Regions from separate parts of the Peribacillus sp. TH27 genome, predicted to be linked through region 4. Evidence: riboswitches for the same ligand, from Rfam matches in the RefSeq annotation. Region 4 holds a riboswitch; each other region holds the start of a gene.
What was found. A riboswitch is a leader RNA that binds a small molecule or an ion and turns the genes downstream of it on or off. The one in region 4 is predicted to bind cobalamin.
Positions count from the first base shown of each region.

Region 1: it holds a riboswitch for cobalamin, as region 4 does, so the genes downstream of both, JFU24_RS10730 (ribonucleoside-diphosphate reductase subunit alpha) here and JFU24_RS04015 ((2Fe-2S) ferredoxin domain-containing protein) in region 4, are expected to answer to the same signal.
Region 2: it holds a riboswitch for cobalamin, as region 4 does, so the genes downstream of both, JFU24_RS14635 (hypothetical protein) here and JFU24_RS04015 ((2Fe-2S) ferredoxin domain-containing protein) in region 4, are expected to answer to the same signal.
Region 3: it holds a riboswitch for cobalamin, as region 4 does, so the genes downstream of both, JFU24_RS17020 (ABC transporter substrate-binding protein) here and JFU24_RS04015 ((2Fe-2S) ferredoxin domain-containing protein) in region 4, are expected to answer to the same signal.

Region 1 covers NZ_JAEKEV010000002.1:1,936,409-1,941,378, forward strand. Annotated here, with positions in the region: gene JFU24_RS10720 (hypothetical protein) at 70-216, shown strand; gene JFU24_RS10725 (manganese-dependent inorganic pyrophosphatase) at 347-1,276, opposite strand; cobalamin riboswitch at 1,571-1,751, shown strand; gene JFU24_RS10730 (ribonucleoside-diphosphate reductase subunit alpha) at 1,889-4,186, shown strand; gene JFU24_RS10735 (ribonucleotide-diphosphate reductase subunit beta) at 4,226-4,970, shown strand, end outside.
Region 2 covers NZ_JAEKEV010000002.1:2,763,650-2,768,619, forward strand. Annotated here, with positions in the region: gene JFU24_RS14620 (DUF4129 domain-containing transglutaminase family protein) at 1-769, opposite strand, end outside; gene JFU24_RS14625 (DUF58 domain-containing protein) at 766-1,962, opposite strand; gene JFU24_RS14630 (AAA family ATPase) at 1,962-2,918, opposite strand; cobalamin riboswitch at 3,120-3,339, shown strand; gene JFU24_RS14635 (hypothetical protein) at 3,499-4,044, shown strand; gene JFU24_RS14640 (ABC transporter substrate-binding protein) at 4,048-4,970, shown strand, end outside.
Region 3 covers NZ_JAEKEV010000002.1:3,251,535-3,256,504, forward strand. Annotated here, with positions in the region: gene JFU24_RS17000 (ABC transporter substrate-binding protein) at 1-116, shown strand, start outside; gene JFU24_RS17005 (FecCD family ABC transporter permease) at 131-1,129, shown strand; gene JFU24_RS17010 (ABC transporter ATP-binding protein) at 1,126-1,968, shown strand; gene JFU24_RS17015 (polysaccharide deacetylase family protein) at 2,096-2,959, shown strand; cobalamin riboswitch at 3,047-3,223, shown strand; gene JFU24_RS17020 (ABC transporter substrate-binding protein) at 3,402-4,370, shown strand; gene JFU24_RS17025 (FecCD family ABC transporter permease) at 4,333-4,970, shown strand, end outside.
Region 4 covers NZ_JAEKEV010000002.1:519,429-524,398, reverse strand. Annotated here, with positions in the region: gene cbiQ (cobalt ECF transporter T component CbiQ) at 1-708, opposite strand, end outside; gene JFU24_RS04025 (energy-coupling factor ABC transporter substrate-binding protein) at 692-1,006, opposite strand; gene JFU24_RS04020 (energy-coupling factor ABC transporter permease) at 1,008-1,751, opposite strand; cobalamin riboswitch at 1,929-2,124, opposite strand; cobalamin riboswitch at 2,336-2,525, shown strand; gene JFU24_RS04015 ((2Fe-2S) ferredoxin domain-containing protein) at 2,677-3,045, shown strand; gene cobJ (precorrin-3B C(17)-methyltransferase) at 3,060-4,715, shown strand; gene JFU24_RS04005 (sirohydrochlorin chelatase) at 4,734-4,970, shown strand, end outside.

The sequences.
Region 1 (4,970 bases), 1.4 Mb from region 4:
TGAATAGAAACTTTTTAAACCGACAAAATAGATAACATGAAATATATCTAGATGGAAGGAGCAAAAAGTATGATATCCGAGCAGGATTATACGGCAGCAAACCTGTCACAAGATTTACTGAATGAACTAAAAAGCTTTGAAAGCAAGCTAGGCCAAGACGCAAATAAAGAACTAATTGTTATCGCCTATGAAAAAGAGAAGGAAGCCTTGAATTAAAAAAAAGACTCAAACGTCATTTAAATGGCTTGTTTGAGTCCTTTTTTTTAGACATGATTGAAATTTGTTGACCCTCACAATATTACATAAAAAGGGTGCTCGAAGTATTCAGAGCACCCTTTTCACATCTTTATTTACTGAATATGTCCGTTAAAACCGGCACGATTTGTTTTTTACGTGATACAACGCCTTCTAAGACGGCAATGTTGTTGCTCAATGTAACGTTATACGCTTTTTCAACTGCTTCCGTTGATTTCCCAAGAGCCAAGGCAACAGAATCATTTGTTAAAATATCCGTTACAACGAATAAGAATAAATCTAATTCTTTCGTAGCAATAACAGCTTCAATAGCCGCTTCTAATTCAGCTTGTTTTGCAAGAACTTCATTCGGATCCACAGCATTGACTTGAGCAATCTCCACTTTCGCAGTTCCCATAGAGAATTCTTTTGCATCAAGAGTAATTAGCTGGGCAATTGTTTTGTCGCTCAGGTCAGCGCCTGCTTTTAACATTTCTAAGCCATATGTTTCAGCATTTACTCCGGCAATCTCCGCTAATTCCATTGCTGCTGCAACATCTTGCTCTGTGCAGGTTGGAGATTTGAACAATAAAGAATCGGAAATGATGGCAGATAGCATTAGACCTGCGATTGCTTTAGGCACTTCAATACCGTTTTCTTTATAGATTTTATTTAAAATAGTTGCCGTGCAACCAACTGGTTCTGCGCGGTAATATAAAGGATCACTTGTTTCAAAGTTAGCGATACGGTGGTGGTCGATAACTTCTAAAACACGGACTTGGTCAATGTCTTCTGCACTTTGCTGGCGTTCGTTGTGATCGACTAAAATCACACCATCCGCTTCCCCTGCCACTTTTTCTACAAGACGAGGAGCTTCGAATTTGAATTGGTCTAATGCATATTGAGTTTCACCATTCACTTCACCAAGACGAACAGGTTCAGCATTGATACCTAGTTGTTTTTTCAGATCCGCATAAGCGATAGCTGAACAAATTGTGTCTGTATCTGGGTTTTTATGTCCAAAAACTAATACTTTTTCCAAGATTATTTCTCCTTTTTAATAAATATTTTTCCGGGAACCCCCATCATTACAATAAGGGAGAGCCACCTTTACTATACACTTTATTTTAACATAAAATCTCTTACATTCAGCGTTTGAATTTCCCATTTTCCTATTAATTCTTTCACTCTTTTTCCCTCTCCCCTCACTTTGTCAATAGATAAGGATTGGTTTTTATCAAATATATTAGTTGAATTATCGTCTCATATGGATTACGATAATATAAGCAGAAATACTAGATATTGATATTAAAAACAACACACATAACTATATATAGAATTATTTGTAATCCAAGGTGCCAGTGATGGCTGAAAAGGGAATCCGGTGTAAACCCGGAACTGTCCCCGCAACTGTAAATGTGACGAAATGAGAAAACCACTGTATAGCTCTTTATACGGGAAGAACTCAAAGTAGGATGATCATGAGTCAGGAGACCTGCCTGGATTTTTCACGTTTCTTATTCTTCGGGGATTGAGATGATGAAACGATAGTATAACGGCTATTTTTTCATGGCTCTTTTATTCTATCGTTTGATCCGCTCAATTTATTGGGCGGATTTTTTTATTTAATGGAAGTTTACAAGGAGGATTATTCATGACTCAAACATATAACTCTACTATAGTGAAAAATGACACAGAAACAAGTTCTATCCAGCTTGAGATGTTATCCAAGGAATTCGAAGGCCGGCTAGATATGGAAAAGTTCAAAAAGCGTTTTACAAAATGGCTAGATCGTAAAAGTGACTCAACAGAAGAACAAACTTCAAAAAAACTGATCCAGCTTGCTCTCGAAAGTGTAGACATAGATGCTCCAGATTGGACGTTTGTTGCTGCGGCAGAACTTTTGAATACGATGTACAGGGATGCACAAGCGAATCGCGGTTATGAGGGCGTGAGCTACGGACCGTTCTATGAATTAATCGCAGGACTCTCTCAACAGCAAGAGGGGGAACGCTACCCGATTTATAAACCCGAACTACTCGACTCTTACTCCAAAGAAGAAATTGAAGAATTAGGCTTAGTGATCGATCCGGAAAAAGATAAACTATTTTCTTATATCGGTATCTACTTATTAAACGACCGCTACCTAGCCCGTCCGAAAAAAGACAAGGTCTACGAACTGCCTCAGGAGCGCTTCATGATCATCGCTATGGAAATTATGAGAATGGAAAAAACAGAACACCGCCTGCAACTTGTCAAAGAGGCATACTGGGCGATGTCCAATCTGTATATGACCGTCGCGACACCTACCCTATCAAACGCAGGAAAAACTCACGGTCAGTTAAGTTCATGCTTTATTGACGCGATTGAAGATTCTATTGATGGCATTTATCTATCCAACTACGATGCCGCTAAAGTATCTAAATTCGGCGGTGGTGTAGGACTTTATGTCGGTAAAATCCGCTCACTTGGTTCTGATATCCGTGGTTTTTCTGGAAACAGTTCAGGCACGACCCCTTGGATCCGTTTGTTTAACCAGACTGCTGTCAGCGTCGATCAATTGGGCCAGCGTAAAGGGGCAATCGCGATTTATTTGGATGCCTGGCATAAAGATATCATGAGTTTCCTTGACTTAAAGACACAAAACGGTGATGACCGGTTGAAAGCTCATGATATTTTTACAGGTGTATGTATTCCTGATCTGTTCATGGAAGCCGTACGCGATCGGAAAGAATGGTATCTTTTCGACCCACATACCGTAAAGCAAACCCTTGGATTCTCACTCGAAGATTTTTATGACGAGAAAAAAGGCGAAGGAAGCTTCAGAAATCATTACGCTCACGCTGTGGAGGCTGCGGAAAATGGCACACTTCCTAGCTATAGCTTTGAAAAAATCAACGCGATGGACATTATGAAGAGCATTATGATTTCTCAGCTAGAAGAAGGCGTACCGTATATGTTCTACCGTGATGAAGTGAACCGTAAGAATCCTAATAAACATAAAGGAATGATTTATTGTTCCAACCTTTGCACAGAGATTGCTCAAAACTTAAGCCCTTCAACGATCACGGATGAATACGAAACTGAAGATGGCGATGTAGTTGTAGTTCGTAAAAGCGGCGATTTCGTTGTATGTAACCTTTCTTCCATTAACCTGCCTCGCGCGGTAAGTAGCGATGTATTAGAAAGATTGATTCCGATTCAGATCCGCATGCTCGATAACGTCATTGATGTGAACAGTCTTCCGGTCAAGCAAGCATCCATCTCAAACAAGCGTTACCGGGCAATTGGCTTAGGAACATTTGGATGGCATCATTTACTTGCCACCCAGAATATATATTGGGAATCAGATGAGGCCGTTCAATATGCTGATACTTTATACGAAAAAATTGCTTACTTAACAATCAAAGCGTCTAATGAATTGGCTAAGGAAAAAGGAACGTACCCATATTTTGAAGGATCTGATTGGCATACAGGCCAATATTTCGAACTTCGTGACTATACCGATGAAAAATGGATAGATTTAAAAGAAAATGTGCAGCTACACGGTACCCGTAATGGATATTTAATGGCCATTGCACCTAATTCATCAACGGCTAAAATCGGTAACTCCACTGATGGAATCGATCCCTTATATGAAATTGAATTTTATGAAGAAAAGAAAAACTTCAAATTCAAAGTGACAGCACCCGGATTGACGCCTAATACGTATGAGTATTATAAAAAAACACGATTTAACTTGGACCAACTGGAAAGCATCAGACAAAATGCAGCCCGTCAGCGTCATATTGACCAAGCTATCAGCTTTAACCTGTATGTCCACAACACAATCAAGGCTAAAGTTCTATTGGATATCCATTTAACAGCATGGGAAAGCGGATTGAAATCAACATATTATGTTCGTTCCACTTCATCTGAATATGATAATGCCTGCGAAAGTTGCTCAAGTTAACGATCAAATCAGTAATCTATTTTTAAAGGAGTTTTACGAATGACCAATCATATCAAAAAAATCCGGATGCTCGAACCTACGCATCCAACTAAAGCAACGGGCGTATTCAAAGGGGAAGCTTCAGGCTTTCTCCTTTGGAACGATATTCAGTATGAAAAATTCTATGATACGTATACACAACTCATAAATAACTTTTGGAAGCCTTCGAGCGTGAACATGATTCAGGATAAAAAGCAGTGGGGCGAATTAGATGAAGATATCCAGGATGCTTTCCTTGATATCCTTACAATGATTGCAGGAATGGACAGCCTTCAAACGCCGACTTTAGTGGAAATCCTTCGTTACATCAAAGACCCGGCAGCAAAAGCGATCCTGGCCAACATGGCCCAGCAGGAATCTATTCATAATGAATCTTATTCCTATATCCTTGCTTCCTTGATTCCGGTAGGCAAGCAAAAACAACTTTTCGACCGCATTAAAGAACACCCTGAAGTGATAAAGCGGAATCAACCGATTGTGGACGCCTATCAAACGTTTGTGGACGATCCTAGTCCTCAACACTTATTTGAAGCACTCATCCATTCCACGAACCTCGAAGGTATTTATTTCTACCTGGCATTCGCCTTCTATTACAACTTAGGGCGTCAAAACCTAATGACTGGTTCGGCTACAATGATTTCCTATATACATCGCGATGAAATGGTTCACTTCGATTTCATCGGAATGCTCGTACAAATCTTGATGTATGAATACCCGGAGTTAAATAATGAAGAAAACACGAAGT
Region 2 (4,970 bases), 2.2 Mb from region 4:
CATACCCCACCCTTTTGTCTGTGGAACTACTATCTTCTTTCATCACTTTATCTGAATAAGAAGTAATATACGGAACTGGATCCCGCCATTGTGGAGAGAACTTAGGGGCACCAAAACCGAAAAGGACACTTATCAAAATCATCCCCGTTAGGATCAAGATCCATTTCTTGATAGGAGCCCTTGAAAACCTAAGCTGCTCCTGAATGGACAGACGCATCAAGGCCAGCAGACCGAGCATTGCAAAACCAATTATGATGATTCTTATCATTGCCTTATCACCATCATAGGGAGTAAATGTATCAAGTATCGATATAAAAATCACCGTTAACATAAAAAAGAAAAAGATACTTTGCTTCACCATCACCCAGTAATGAATCAAATATGTCACAAGCCAAAGAAGCAAGAAAAATAGAAAAGTTCGAAATGGATTTGAAAGTAACTCCCATTTGCCATCGTATATATTTGATAGATTGGCTGTAAAATCAAGCAGATTGCCTTTAAACCATGAAAATTCAAATAAAGCGGTTTTCGAATGAAGAAACTGTACTGAAATCATTATATAAACACTTAAGAGGGTACAGCGGATTAGCCAATGGAAGTGGAAATAATGCAGTAGTAGGGAAAAAATCACAAACAGAACAAAAACAACAATATTCCCTGTATCCGTGAGTTTCTCAACAGGCCTTAACCATTCTGTGATCAACAACAGACCAAAGGTATACAGAAGAACATGCATCCACTTTTCCAACAAGGGGGTTGAAACATTCATTTCATCATCACCTCTCGTCTGTCGTGTTGCAGATACCCCTGTTCAAGAAAGCAAACCTTTATTCCCCGTGATACTGCTGCTGCTCTTGATTTTTTTTCCTCATCTGTAAAGTCTGCTGGGTTTTTCACACAAAACAACGTTAATCCTTGATTAGCGCGGAATGCACTCAATACTTCTACCTTTTCTAATGTTAATTCCGAGACAATGAAAATCACAGCTGCGTTGGCCGGCAGAATTTCCTTCCTTATGATCCCGTTCCAAGTGGTTATCCTACTCGGTTTTTCTTTAGCAAGGCGGTTAAAAATCTTTCGTTTCTGGTTATTGCCTCCTCCAGTCGGTAAGATTTGCCTCGATCCCGTACTAGCGAAACCAATCTCTATGCCTTTTTTTAACATGGCATGTACAAAGGAAGCCGTCATTACAATTGCTTCTTCGAAGAAAAGCGATTCCTGATTATCAAGTATGATAAACACATCACGGTTTTTCTGAACTTCAAATTCCTTTGTCATGATTTCACTTGTTCTAGCCGTTGCCTTCCAGTTAATCCAGGATAACTGATCACCTGGCTGATACTCTCTAACTCCAGATACTACTGATTGTTCTCGCTGTGTTTTTTTTGTTGATCCCACTTGTCCCTGATTGAATACACGCTCAAGATCTCTGTAGGTAAGCTCATGATATGAAGGGAAAACAGTGATTTTTAAAGGTGAACTATATGTCGCTTCCTTTTCAAAGACGCCAAAAAAGTCTCCTGTCCTGAAACGGATTGTTTGAAATGTATGCTCACCCCGTGGCAAATTGTTCAAAGTATATGTCATACTGAATGTATGCCTGAAACCAGGAAAGACAAGTGTTTTTCTTTGCATCCCCCTATTTTCCAATTCCTTCGGCAACTCTTCCTCTACCATCAAATATAAAAGAGGCAGCCTGTTTTTACGGGTAACAGTTAAAGCTATTTCTACAGAATCGCCTGCTCGGCATTCTCTTTTACTGACCTTTCTCTCAACGATAATGTTATTAATCGGATAAAAAAGTAGAATCGTAGAGTACACAGCGAACGGCAAAAATGTATAAAAAATAAACCAACTGACAAAACCGCCTTGAAACATCGCAAAAGAAAAGGAAATCGCTATAAGTAATAACAAGCCAATCACACTCATGTTTTCCTTTAAGATGCTGATCAAGTTCCGCATTAGGTCACAGCTCTCTTCACAGGCACTTGAATCGTCGCGACAATCTCGTGAATCACCATGCCAGCATCCACTCCCTCATAATTCGCTTCTGGCTTCAGGATAAGTCTGTGGGCAAACACGAACGGTACTAAATATTGCACATCATCCGGTAGAACATAATCTCTGCCCTGCAAAAGTGCATAAGCTTGGGCCGCCTTCATCAATGCAATCGATCCACGTGGACTCACCCCTAAATATACTCTCTCATGCGTACGAGATCGATTAGCCAAATTAACAATATACCGCTTTATCGTGTCATCCACTATCACTGCTTTAGCCTCTTCCTGTAAAGCTATTAATTCCTCTAAAGTAATAACAGATTCTAACTCTTCAAGTGGTGCGGCATATTGAGCTCGATGCAAAACCTCAATTTCTTCGTCAACACCCGGATAGCCCATTTTCATTTTTAATAGAAAACGATCCAATTGCGCCTCTGGAAGTGGGTATGTTCCTTCGTACTCAATGGGATTTTGTGTTGCCATAACGAAAAAGGGTTTCTCCAATCCCCTTGTAACCCCATCAACCGTCACACTTGCCTCTTCCATTGCTTCAAGCAAGGCAGATTGTGTTTTCGGCGAGGTCCGGTTTATCTCATCGGCTAAAATAATATGGCCCATGATTGGTCCTGGTCTAAAAATAAATTCTTGTTCCTTTGGATTGAAAATTGAAACACCCGTTACATCTGAAGGTAGTAAATCAGGTGTGAATTGTATACGCTTAAAGTTTGCGCCTATCGATCTTGCCAGTGCTCTGACCATGACAGTCTTACCTACACCAGGAACATCCTCCAATAAAACATGCCCCCCAGAAAGAAGTGCTACGATGCTCAGTTCTGCTATATCTCGTTTTCCAATAATCACTTTTTCAATATTCCCTAAAATCTTTTCCAGTTTTTGATTTACCTGCTTATAAATCATACTCTACCTCCTGAGATTACCCTATTACTCTTATATAACACCTATTATATATTCTTTATACTCGATATGCGTTTTACATTAACATCCAATTAAACCTTACATTGTAAGTTTACTAGATAATTCGCAAACCATAAACGAATTTCTCTAAAAATATTCATACTGCTTTAGGAAAAAGGTATGGTAAACTGTTGCTAAGTGAATATAAACCTTGCAGAAAAAGGTGCTGACTTGTCAGCTTAATAGGGAATTTGGTGTAAAACCGAAGCTGTTTCCGCAACTGTAAGTGCTAATGAAATAAGATAAATACCACTGTTTGAGGATAAAGATTCACATCGATAACCATTCATCCTGTTCAAATGGGAAGGTTCTTAGAGTAAAATGACGCACGGGCCAGGAGACCTGCCTTTTTTATCGTATTATGCTCTTCGGAAGATAGGAGGATTGTACGGCAATCTTCCATCTTTTTCTGTTACAGATACATAGGTGATTGATGCCGACCAATGCCCTTGGTCGGCTTTTTCTTTTGCTGAGAAAAGCGATACTGAGGTGATTCATCTAACTATGAAGAGGAGGAAGAGTTATGGCAAAAAAGGATTTTCGTTTTTTATGCTATCCATACATGCGCGAATCCGAGTCTACCGTCGATTATGAAATACGTACCGACTCTTTGACGACACAAATTGGCTTGGCCGCCTCGCTTACAAAGGATGTTCCGGATGTATACCGAGATTTAATGGAATTGTTGCCGATGGCTTATCATTTAAATGGTTCAGTCCGTGGGAAATTGGCCATTACCGACAATGATCTGAAACGTCTAAGTGCCATCTACGACCATTATGTCGCAGAAGTTAAAGAGCATATTGAGACATTCGTGCTTCCGCAAGGTTCAACCGCCGCCTGTGTTCTGCATACTTGCCGTAGTGAAGCCAAAAAGTCGGTCCGTGCTTTACACAAGGTTAGTTTAGAAATAGAAATCCCTGAAATTCTCTTTGATTACGCCCATTTGCTTGCAAATGTTCTATTCGTGATGGCTGTCTACGTCAATAAGCAACATGGTATTGAGGAGATTCCTTTTATCAGTAAATCATACCCAACCAAACCCATGAAGAAGAAAACGGAGGAATAAATAATGAAGAGAAGCATACGATTTAGTTGGATTTCCACCTTGATACTTGCCCTTTTCCTTACCGGATGTGGAGTAACGGATGACCAGACGGCAAAGGAAAAGAAAGACACTAATAAGACAGAAGAAGTCAAAGCCTATACCGTTACCGATGATACTGGAAAGAAAATAAAATTTGATAAAGTTCCGGAAACAGTAGTTTCACTTCAACCAAGTAATACAGAAATTTTATTTGAACTAGGGCTGGGAGATAAGGTCGTTGGCGTGACCGACTTCGATAATTATCCAGAAGAAGCAAAGGATATTGAACATGTTTCCGATTCGGTGAATATCAATGCAGAGAAAATTATTTCCTTAAAACCAGATGCCATTATTGCTTATACCATTGGTGATGAAACGACGATGAAACCACTTGAAGATGCTGGAATCCCAGTATTCATTATTAAATCCGCGACAAATTTTGATGATGTATATGGGGATATTGGGCAAATTGCTGAAGTCATGGGCGTAGCTGAAAAAGGCGAAGAATTGGTGAAAGATATCCAAACCCAAATTACAAGTGTTGAGGAAAAAATTGAAACATTAGATGAAAAGGAACAAACCTATTTTGAAATTAGTCCAGCTCCAGAAATCTATACAACAGGAGCGGAAACCTTCCAACAAGAAATTCTAAAAACTGCAGGCATTGAAAACATCTTTGCCGACCAAAAAGGCTGGGTTAAGGTTTCAGATGAAGAAATTGTCAAACGAAACCCTAATGCTATCATTACAACTGCTACCTTTGCAGATGATGCTGTTGATGAAATTAAATCCCGTAAAGGCTGGGAAGATATCAACGCCGTGAAAAATGATCAAGTCTATCTACTTGATGAAAATATTATGTCACGTCCTGGGCCAAGGATTGGTGAAGCTGTAGAACTCGCAGCAAA
Region 3 (4,970 bases), 2.7 Mb from region 4:
ACTATGATATGAAGAAAGAAATCACAGACTATTATTCAGAATTCTATGATTACGATGTAACGGAAGAACAAGTAGAGAATATTCTGCACCCTTCTTCTGATGCTGCAAAACAGTAAAGTAGGGAATGAATATGAAAAAATGGAAAACGCTCCTGTTCTGGATTTTACCAATTGCTATGGTTATTTTGTCTCTAAGCATTGGACGTTACGGAATGGATTTAGGGACTCAAATCAAGATATTACTATCAACTTTTCTTCCAATTGACCATACTTGGACGCAGATGGAAGAAACAGTGGTCCTGCAAATACGCCTGCCGCGTATTTTGCTTGCCTTGTTAATAGGTGCTGGTCTTTCAATCGCAGGTGCCTCATTCCAAGGTATGTTTGGCAACCCGTTGGTTAGTCCGGATATCCTTGGGGTTTCGGCTGGTGCCGGGTTTGGGGCTTCCCTTGGGATTCTATTACTAGGTCATGGCTTCGCTACACAAGTGATGGCACTTGGTTTCGGCCTAGCGGCAATCGTCTTTACCTTCGTGATTAGCGGAAAAAAAGATTCACCTGTTTTCATGCTTGTTCTGGCTGGTGTCGTTACATCGGCATTATTCCAGGCGTTGATTTCCTTGATTAAATTCGTCGCTGACCCGGAAGCAAAACTGCCAGCGATTACTTACTGGCTGATGGGAAGTCTTGGTACGGCAACATATAAGGACTTGTATATCGGGGGACCGATTATCCTTGTGGGCATTCTGATTCTATATTCCCTTCGTTGGAGAATAAATTTATTGACGTTGCCTGAGGATGAAGCTAAATCACTTGGTATTCCAGTAACACGTTTGAAATGGACAGTTATTTTTGGCGCAACACTTATTACTGCTGCCTCAGTTGCGATAGGCGGTATCATTGGCTGGGTTGGGTTAATTATTCCTCACGTTGCAAGAATGCTAGTTGGTAATAACAATCAACTAGTCTTACCAGTATCTCTTTCAATCGGTGGAGCCTATTTATTGTTGATTGATAATCTGGCTCGCTCGGTAACGGCTACAGAAATTCCACTCTCAATCTTGACGGCAATTATAGGTGCACCATTTTTCGCAATATTGCTTAGAAAAACAGGAGGTGGCTGGTCATGAGAATTGAGGTGCAGGGAGGAAATTACTTTTATGCTCGGAAAAAAGAAGAAGTTCCTTACCTTTACCAAACAGACATTAACTTTTCGCTGAATGACGGAGAGATAATGGCGATACTAGGACCAAACGGTGCAGGAAAGACAACGATGTTAAAATGCATCACAGGTCTTCTGGACTGGAAAAAAGGTCAAACGCTCATTGATGGAAAGCCGCTTCCTTCGCTTTCACGCAAAACCGTCTGGAAACGGATTGGTTATGTTCCGCAGGCGCATAAAATGGTATTTGGTTTTACACTCGAAGAATTGGTCATTATGGGAAGAGCCCCATACATCAGTGCGCTTGCCCAGCCTTCCGTGAAGGACCGTGAAGCCGCTCACCTAGCCCTGGAAACTGTAGGGATTGGCCATCTTGCTGGGAAGTCCTGCAATACAGTCAGTGGTGGTGAGTTGCAACTAGCGTTGATTGCACGTACGCTGGTATCAGACCCGGAAGTGCTCATTCTCGATGAACCGGAATCCCATCTTGATGTTCAAAAGCAGGTTGTGATTTTACAGACATTAAAGCGTTTGTCACAAGAAAAGAAAATCTCTTGTATCATAAACACGCATTACCCAAACCATGCGTTTTTCCTTGCTGACCATGTGTTAATGACAGCCAAACAAAAGCCGGTCGTTTACGGAGAAGTCCAGGAAGTCATGACAGAATCCCGGATGAAGGAATACTTCGGAATTGAAATGAAGAAGATTATTTATGAAGAAGATGAGAACTTTTTTATTGAAACGATGGTGCCGAAAGATTTAGGCATTCCGCGTGATCAAAATACTTGTCGATTTACTAGTTAAAAAAAGGCAGCCACCGGGTTGCCTTTTTTTTCGCTAAATGGAATACTTTATTATTTACTAGTTTTCTGGTACTATTATGCTAGAAAAAATTAGGAGAATGATAGTGGGAAAATACAGAGTTTTATTGATGGTAGCATTGCTGGGAATTTTAATTTTGCCTTCATGCTCACAAGGGGTTTTAGAGAATATAGGTACAAAGACGGCTGCACCGATTGCGGAAGATAACATTGAAGTGGTTGCAGCAGCGGAGAATGACGTCGGGCAGAATTCGGAGGACAGATTATATCCTGAACAGATCGATACGAGAAACTGGATAAGAGCCGAGTCCACGGTTCAACTTCCAATATTGATGTATCATAGTATTTCTGAAGGTAATAACCTTCGGGTACCAAGAGAGGAATTTCAATCACAAATGAACTGGCTTCGGGAGAATGATTACTATACATTATCCCCTAGGGAAGCATTTCTTGTTTTAACGGAAAATCGGATGCCAAGTGAAAAGTGTGTCTGGCTTACTTTTGATGATGGCTATACAGATAATTACACGGAGGCTTTTCCTATATTAAAAGAATATAATATGAAAGCTACTGTTTTTATGATCGGGAAATCTATTGAAAAAAGTCATCACCTGACGGAAGAACAAATGGTGGAGATGAGCGAGAATGGGATTTCTATTGAAAGTCATACTATCAACCATCTTGAGCTTAACCGTATGACGGTAGGGCAGCAGGAAGCTGAAATGGTACAGTCAAAGGATTTATTCGATCGTATTCTCCAACAGGACACGACAGTACTTTCATATCCTGTTGGTCGGTATAACGAGGAGAGCCTTAGGTTGTCAGAAGAAGCTGGATACAAGATGGCAGTAACCACCGAAGCTGGTGGAGCTTCAAGGGACCAAGGGATGCATGCACTGCACCGAGTTCGGATTTCACCCGGATTATCAGTCGATGGATTTGCAGCGCTGATTGAAAATGCATCACGTTATTAATTGAAGACAAGGTATTTCGGAATCAGTCTGAAAAATCATATAATAATCATTTCTTACATAGTGTATAATGAAAAGCAGTGAAAATTATATACATATGAACGATTTGGTGTCTTAATGACTTAAAAGGGAAGTTGGTGAAATACCAACGCGGTCCCGCCACTGTAAATGGGAGTTAGCGGCTGTGTACCACTGTATGTGAGATATGGGAAGGTGCCGTTGACGATGACCATTAGCCAGGAGACCTGCCAAGATTCGTACACCTGTAACCTACGCGGATGGGAAGGTGTGTGGCAGACCTTCTGAGTCCGTAATTATATTGTTGCCATACAAGCATCTTCCGTTTGACGGGAGATGCTTTTGTTTTGAAATTCGCTTCTTCACTTCAGGGTGCGTTTTCTTTAGGTGGTCGGAAATTGAATTAAAAGATTGTGGGGGATGTAAAATGAAGAAAATCTATGGTCTGATTCTAGTGATGTTACTAACTGCAGGTATGATGGTTGGTTGCAATGATACATCAAAAGAAGGAACGAAAGAAAAGCAACAAACGAATCATACTGAAAACCAAGCTTTCCCGATTACGATAAAAGATGCAACGGGTGAAAAAGTAACGATAGAAGAACAACCAAAGAAAATTGTTACATTGATACCAAGTAATACAGAAGTGGTCTTTGCACTTGGTTTGGGTAAAAAGGTTGTTGGTGTATCCGACAATGATAATTACCCGGAAGAAACGAAAGAAATTGAAAAAGTTGGCGGAATGGAAATGAACACGGAGTTAATCGTTTCCTTAAAGCCTGATCTTGTTCTTGCTCATGCATCCAGTGCCCATAATTCGAATGAGGGATTGCAGCAGCTTAAGGATGCTGGAATAGATGTCCTTGTAGTCAATGATGCACAAAGCTTTGACGAAGTGTATGAGTCTATTGATATGATTGGACAGGCAACGGGAGAACATGATAAGGCAAAAGAAATCGTTGCGAATATGAAAATGAAACTGAAGAAAATTCAGGAAAAAGCTAAATCCGTTAAGGATGAGGAAAGAAAAACCGTTCTAGTAGAGGTTTCGCCATCACCGGATATTTATACACCTGGAAAAAATACATTCATGAATGAAATGCTTAACATAATTTCAGCGAAAAATGCAGCAGCCGAATTGGACGGGTGGGCGAAAATTGACGAAGAGTCTATGATTGCTGCAAATCCGGATGTCATTATTACAACATATGGTTATTATACAAAAGATCCAATCAGTGAAGTGACGGGCCGAAAAGGATGGGAAGATGTAGCTGCTGTTAAGGATGGTCAAGTCTTTGATGTCCATTCTGACTTAGTGACCCGTTCTGGTCCACGCTTAATAGAGGGAGTAGAGGAACTTGCCAAATCAGTCTATCCGAACCTATTTGACAACTAAGTGGGCGTTTGCTTATTTGATTGCGTTATTGTTTTTGCTTTTCGCAATGACGATTGGCATTTCCTTTGGTTCGGTGTCAGTACCGATTCCCGCGCTTATACAAATTATCGGCAAGGAATTTTTTCATTTACCAATCTCAGTTGAGCCAGATGTGATGCTGACGAATATCGTAATGAACATCCGCCTGCCACGTGTATTACTTGCAGGTTTGGTTGGGGCTTCGCTTGCGATTGCCGGGGCAGCCTTTCAGGGACTGCTCAGGAACCCGCTTGCTGACCCCTACACATTAGGGATTTCATCAGGAGCATCAGTAGGCGCTGTATTGACATTGTTTTTGAATATATCATTGCCGTTGATCGGTTTATATACCCTACCGGCGTTAAGTATTATGTTTTCATTGCTTACGATTTTCTGTGTGCTAACTTTTGCGAGAAAAATGGATCGATCGATGAAAGTAGAAACAATTATTTTAACCGGAATCATTTTCAGCTCGTTTTTAAGTGCCTTCATCTCATTAATGATTGCGTTGACGGGCGAGGAATTAAGACAAATCATCGGATGGCTGATGGGAAGCGTTTCAATGCGCGGCTGGAATTATAT
Region 4 (4,970 bases):
ATAAGTGTAAGAGTCATCGATAAATGAAATATTCTCTTGATACCCTCTTGCGTTCATTGCCATCGTTAATTGTTCAGAGCGCTGAAACACTCCTAAAAACAGGGAAGATATGAGTAACCCGAGAGATCGAATTCCCTTCCTCACTGAACTATACCCAAGCCGTGATGACTGTGATTGATGAATGGCCATAGCTGTATCTAAAAAAATAAAGATGAAGCGATAAGTTAATTCGATTAAATCAATCAGCAATGAAGGCAGTTTCAGCTTACGCAATACATATAGTATAACTGTGATGGGAGTAGTTAAGGTTAGGAAATATAAACAGCTGATACTGCTTAATACAACAACGATTAGACCAATTACCGTTTTTATACTGTCTTCGCTGATAAATATTTGCCAGCTGCCGAAATTCCAGGACCACCATACATTTGGTATCGAAGTGAATTTACTTGCGAATGAAAAAAGGATGGTAATTGTACCTGATAGTACAAAAAATCCAGGTAATAAGAGTAATTTTAGATAATAAGAGATTGGGATTTTTGCCCCGAAAATGATTAAAGCACTCATCACGGTAAAGGTGATGAGTGAGACGGTCGTATCCCTCACTGCTAAAGAAAACAACAAAAGGGAGAGGGCAAAAATCATTTTCTCTAAAGGATGTACATGCTTTAGCCGGTTGAAATAGGCGTATTTATCTATGAGTAACATGTTTTGCCTGTTCGTCCTTTTCTTGAACGGACTGTTTATTTTTTTGTCGCATAACGCCGATGAAGTATCCTATGAATCCGGCGCCAATCGCGGCTTGGAGAGCAAACAATAAGCTTTCGGTTTCTGCACCTGGCGGCTCCCAGATACTGTTGAACCAAGGCTTATATTCTGGTTGGATTTTAGTGATGGCTTCTTCCGCCACTCCATCAGCTCCACCAAATTCTGTTCCTTGTTGGGTGATTAACGGAATTATAGCAAGTATGACGACTAGAAAAAGCAACAATAAACTTTTTTTCATGCTAACGAGCCTCCTTAGATAACACTCGCAGTAATTTCAATTCGCCTAGATTGTATTTCTTCAAGAAATTCATGACAACGACTGTCAATAAACCTTCACTGATTGCTAAAGGTATTTGGGTAAGGGCAAAGATTCCTGAAAATTTAGTGAATGAGGCCATGAATCCACCTACCTCCGATGGGAAAGCTAAAGCAAGTTGTACAGAAGTTATCACATAGGTGCCCAAATCTCCGAAAGCTGCTGCTAAGAAAACAGCAAGAGAGAAGGACCAACCTAATTTAGTAGCGCCTTTGAATACAAAATAAGCAATGAACGGCCCGCAAACAGCCATGGAAAAGGCATTGGCTCCTAGCGTAGTTAGTCCTCCATGAGCTAGTAATACAGCTTGAAATAACAGAACAATAGAACCGACGACACTCATGGCCAGTGGCCCAAACAAGATTGAACCTAAACCGACGCCGGTAGGGTGTGAAGAGCTTCCTGTAACGGAAGGGATTTTTAGGGCTGATAAAATAAAAACGAATGCGCCAGACAGACCCAGCATCATTTTTGTTTCTGGGTTTTCCTTCACTTTAGACCTAATAGAACGGTAACCCAAGATTAAAAATGGAAGTGTCACAGCCCACCAGAATATCGCCCATTCGATCGGTAAGAAGCCCTCCATAATATGCATGGCCATTGCTTTCTTTGGTACGAAGAGTAGTAAAATGACAAAATAAAGTATTTTCCAATTGGCTTTTTTCATTTTTTCTCCTTTCAACGCTTTTATTTTTAATGATTAAAGCTGAGAAGAGAAGTGGCGGGCAACATAAAAAGCACTTCTCTCAAAAAGAAAGAAGTGCGTAATGAACAGTAAGTTTGCAGCATAATACAAATATTAGCTTAGCTGCCTGATCCGCACACCCATCCTCGTAGGTTGTAAACAGTTTCACGCTTCATGGCAGGTCTCCTGGCTCTGGATCATCATCCTCATACATCCTTCCCATCGCGTTTGACAGTGGATTATTCATTACGTATTAGGACTTCCCTTTACAGTGGCGGGACCGCGCCGGATTTACACCGACTTCCCTATTAAGCTAAATTCCGAGGAATCTAGCACCATAAAACTTATGTAATTTTTTGAAAATTCTCGTTTATTGTACCATAAAGCAATGATTCCATCTACACTCTATTCATATTTTTTTTGAGAAGGATAAAATCGCAGTGAGGATAGGCATGAAGCTGGATTTTCACCATTAAACTTTTCAAAACAGTCGGAATAAACTATTGAATTTTAAAAAAGTTGTTATATGATAGATAAAGTTAACTAGAAATATATTATTATAAAACCAAATATTTCAATTTAAAAGTGCTCTTGTATGAACACGCAAGGGATAATAGGGAAATCGGTGAGAATCCGATGCGACCCCCGCTACTGTAACGCTGATGAAATTGTCGATAACCACTGGCCTAGAGCTGGGAAGGGACAAAAGTAAATTGAAGCGTAAGCCAGGAAACCTGCTTTTAAAATTGTGTGATACTTTTCGGAGGGAAAGGTAGAAGGACTATGGGGATTTTGAGAGTTTCACTTTGCTTGCTGGAGGCTCCCTTTTCATATAGTTTTTTTAAAACCTTAACTCTAACAGTTAAGGTTTTTTATTTTGCCTTTTCTCAGATTTAGGAGGAAGAAGATGACAACTTGGAACTTAAAAGGCACAAATTCGCATCTTTTGATTTGTAACGGCAGCAGTTGCATGAAAAAAGGTGGCGAAGAAATAACGCAAGCAATTCGTGATGAAATTACTTCACAAGGTCTGAATCAAAAAATTCATACTACTAGAACTCGCTGTAACGGAAGGTGTAAGGATGCCTGCGTTGTGATTGCTTATCCTCAAGGGACATGGTATCGAGTGGATTCACCTGATTTTGGACGAGAGATTGTCAGTAATCTCGATGATGAGAAGTTCATTCCACAGATGATTTACCAATTTACTAATGGAGAAATGACTCCTAATCCAGATTTTCCAGCTCAAACAGGAATTTCAAAAGACAAGTTGTAAAAGGAGATGTCTAAATGAGTACAAACGGTAAATTATTTGTCGTTGGCTTTGGACCAGGGAATTTTGAACATATTACCAAACGTGCTGTAGAAGCCCTTCAAGAAAGTGACTTCATCATTGGTTACAAAACATATGTGGAACTCATACAGGGCCTTCTTACAGATCAAACGATTATAAGTACAGGTATGACTGAAGAAGTATCACGTGCACAAGAAGCAGTGAAACAGGCGGAGTTGGGAAAGAAAGTGGCTGTAATTTCGAGTGGTGATGCAGGGGTATACGGAATGGCAGGGCTGGTTTATGAAGTATTGATTGAAAAAGGCTGGAAAGAAGAAACGGGAGTAGCCATTGAAATCATTCCTGGTATTTCTGCCATCAATTCATGTGCGTCTTTACTTGGTGCACCTGTCATGCATGATTCCTGTACCATCAGCCTCAGTGACCACTTAACGCCTTGGGATCTGATTGCCAAAAGAGTGGAGGCTGCAGCAATGGCTGACTTTGTCATTGCACTTTATAATCCTCGAAGCGGTAGACGGACTAGGCAAATTGTTGAAACACAGAAAATTTTACTGCGTTACCGCTCACCCGAAACACCTGTCGGATTGGTGAAAAGTGCTTATCGCGATCGTCAGGATATTGTGATAACCAATTTGAAAGACATGTTAAATCACGATATAGGGATGCTAACAACCGTCATTATTGGAAATTCATCTACCTTTTTATATGATGACAAAATCATCACGCCACGTGGATATCAAAGAAAGTATACATTGAATTCGGAAAAGCAACCATTGAAGCCGCATCAACGCTTGCAAAAAGAAGCAGAACCTTGGGCATTAGATCAAGAAACAGGTTCTATGCAGGAAGCGTACACCGAGTCGACTGGCGGAGTTGGATTGCTTACAAAAGCACCAGAAAAAAAGAGCACTTCTTTTGAAGTGGCAATGGAAGCACTCACAAGAGTTAAGGGTCAAACAGTTCAGCAATCAATTACGCCGATTGTTCTGCAAAAAATTGAGTCGGTATTCGAGCTTGCCGTTAGCCCAGGTGTGGCGAACAAGCAATTTACTCCGAAACAAATGATGACACTTGCAGAAGTTGTTGGAGAAAAGGGAACGATGGAATACACGCCAAATCATAAAATCGTTTTAAAGATTCCTACAACAGATCCAGAAGTTATTACTGGAAAATTGCAATCAGCAAACTTTTTATTATCGCCAATTGGGGATGTATTGACTTTAAAAGCCTGTGATTTCTGTGATGGTGAAAAAGTGGAATCCATTCCTTACGCGGATGAAATACAGAGGGTGCTTGGTGGGATTGATATGCCTAAGGAACTGAACATTGGTTTTAATGGGTGTGGAATGGCTTGTTATAGTGCAGTGATGGATGATATCGGGATCGTTTTCCGAAAAGGGAAATTTGATTTATTCCTTGGAGCGAAACCTGTTGGCAGAACGGCTCATCCTGGTCAACCAGTTGCAGAAGGAATTGAACCGGATCAACTAGTTGAATTAATTACAAACATTGTCAACGAATATAAACAAAATGCTCATCCTAATGAACGACTATTTAAATATTTCAAACGGGCGAAAAAGATACAGGGCTATTTATATCAAGACATTGCTCCCAAAATAAAAATAGAGCCTGCGCCTTGTGAAGACTAATCAAGAGGGGGATAACAAATGAAAGCAGTATTATTCGTAGGACATGGAAGCAGACTAGCTTCTGGAAACGAAGAAGTTATTCATTTTATTAAAAATATGATTCCAATAATGGACGACTCTTTATTAATTGAAACATGCTTCTTGGAATTTGCCACGCCAAGTATATCCCAAGGCATTGACAATTGCATAAAAAGAGGAGCCACTGAAGTTATCGTCATTCCGATTATTTTGTTGCATGCAGGACATTCAAAATTA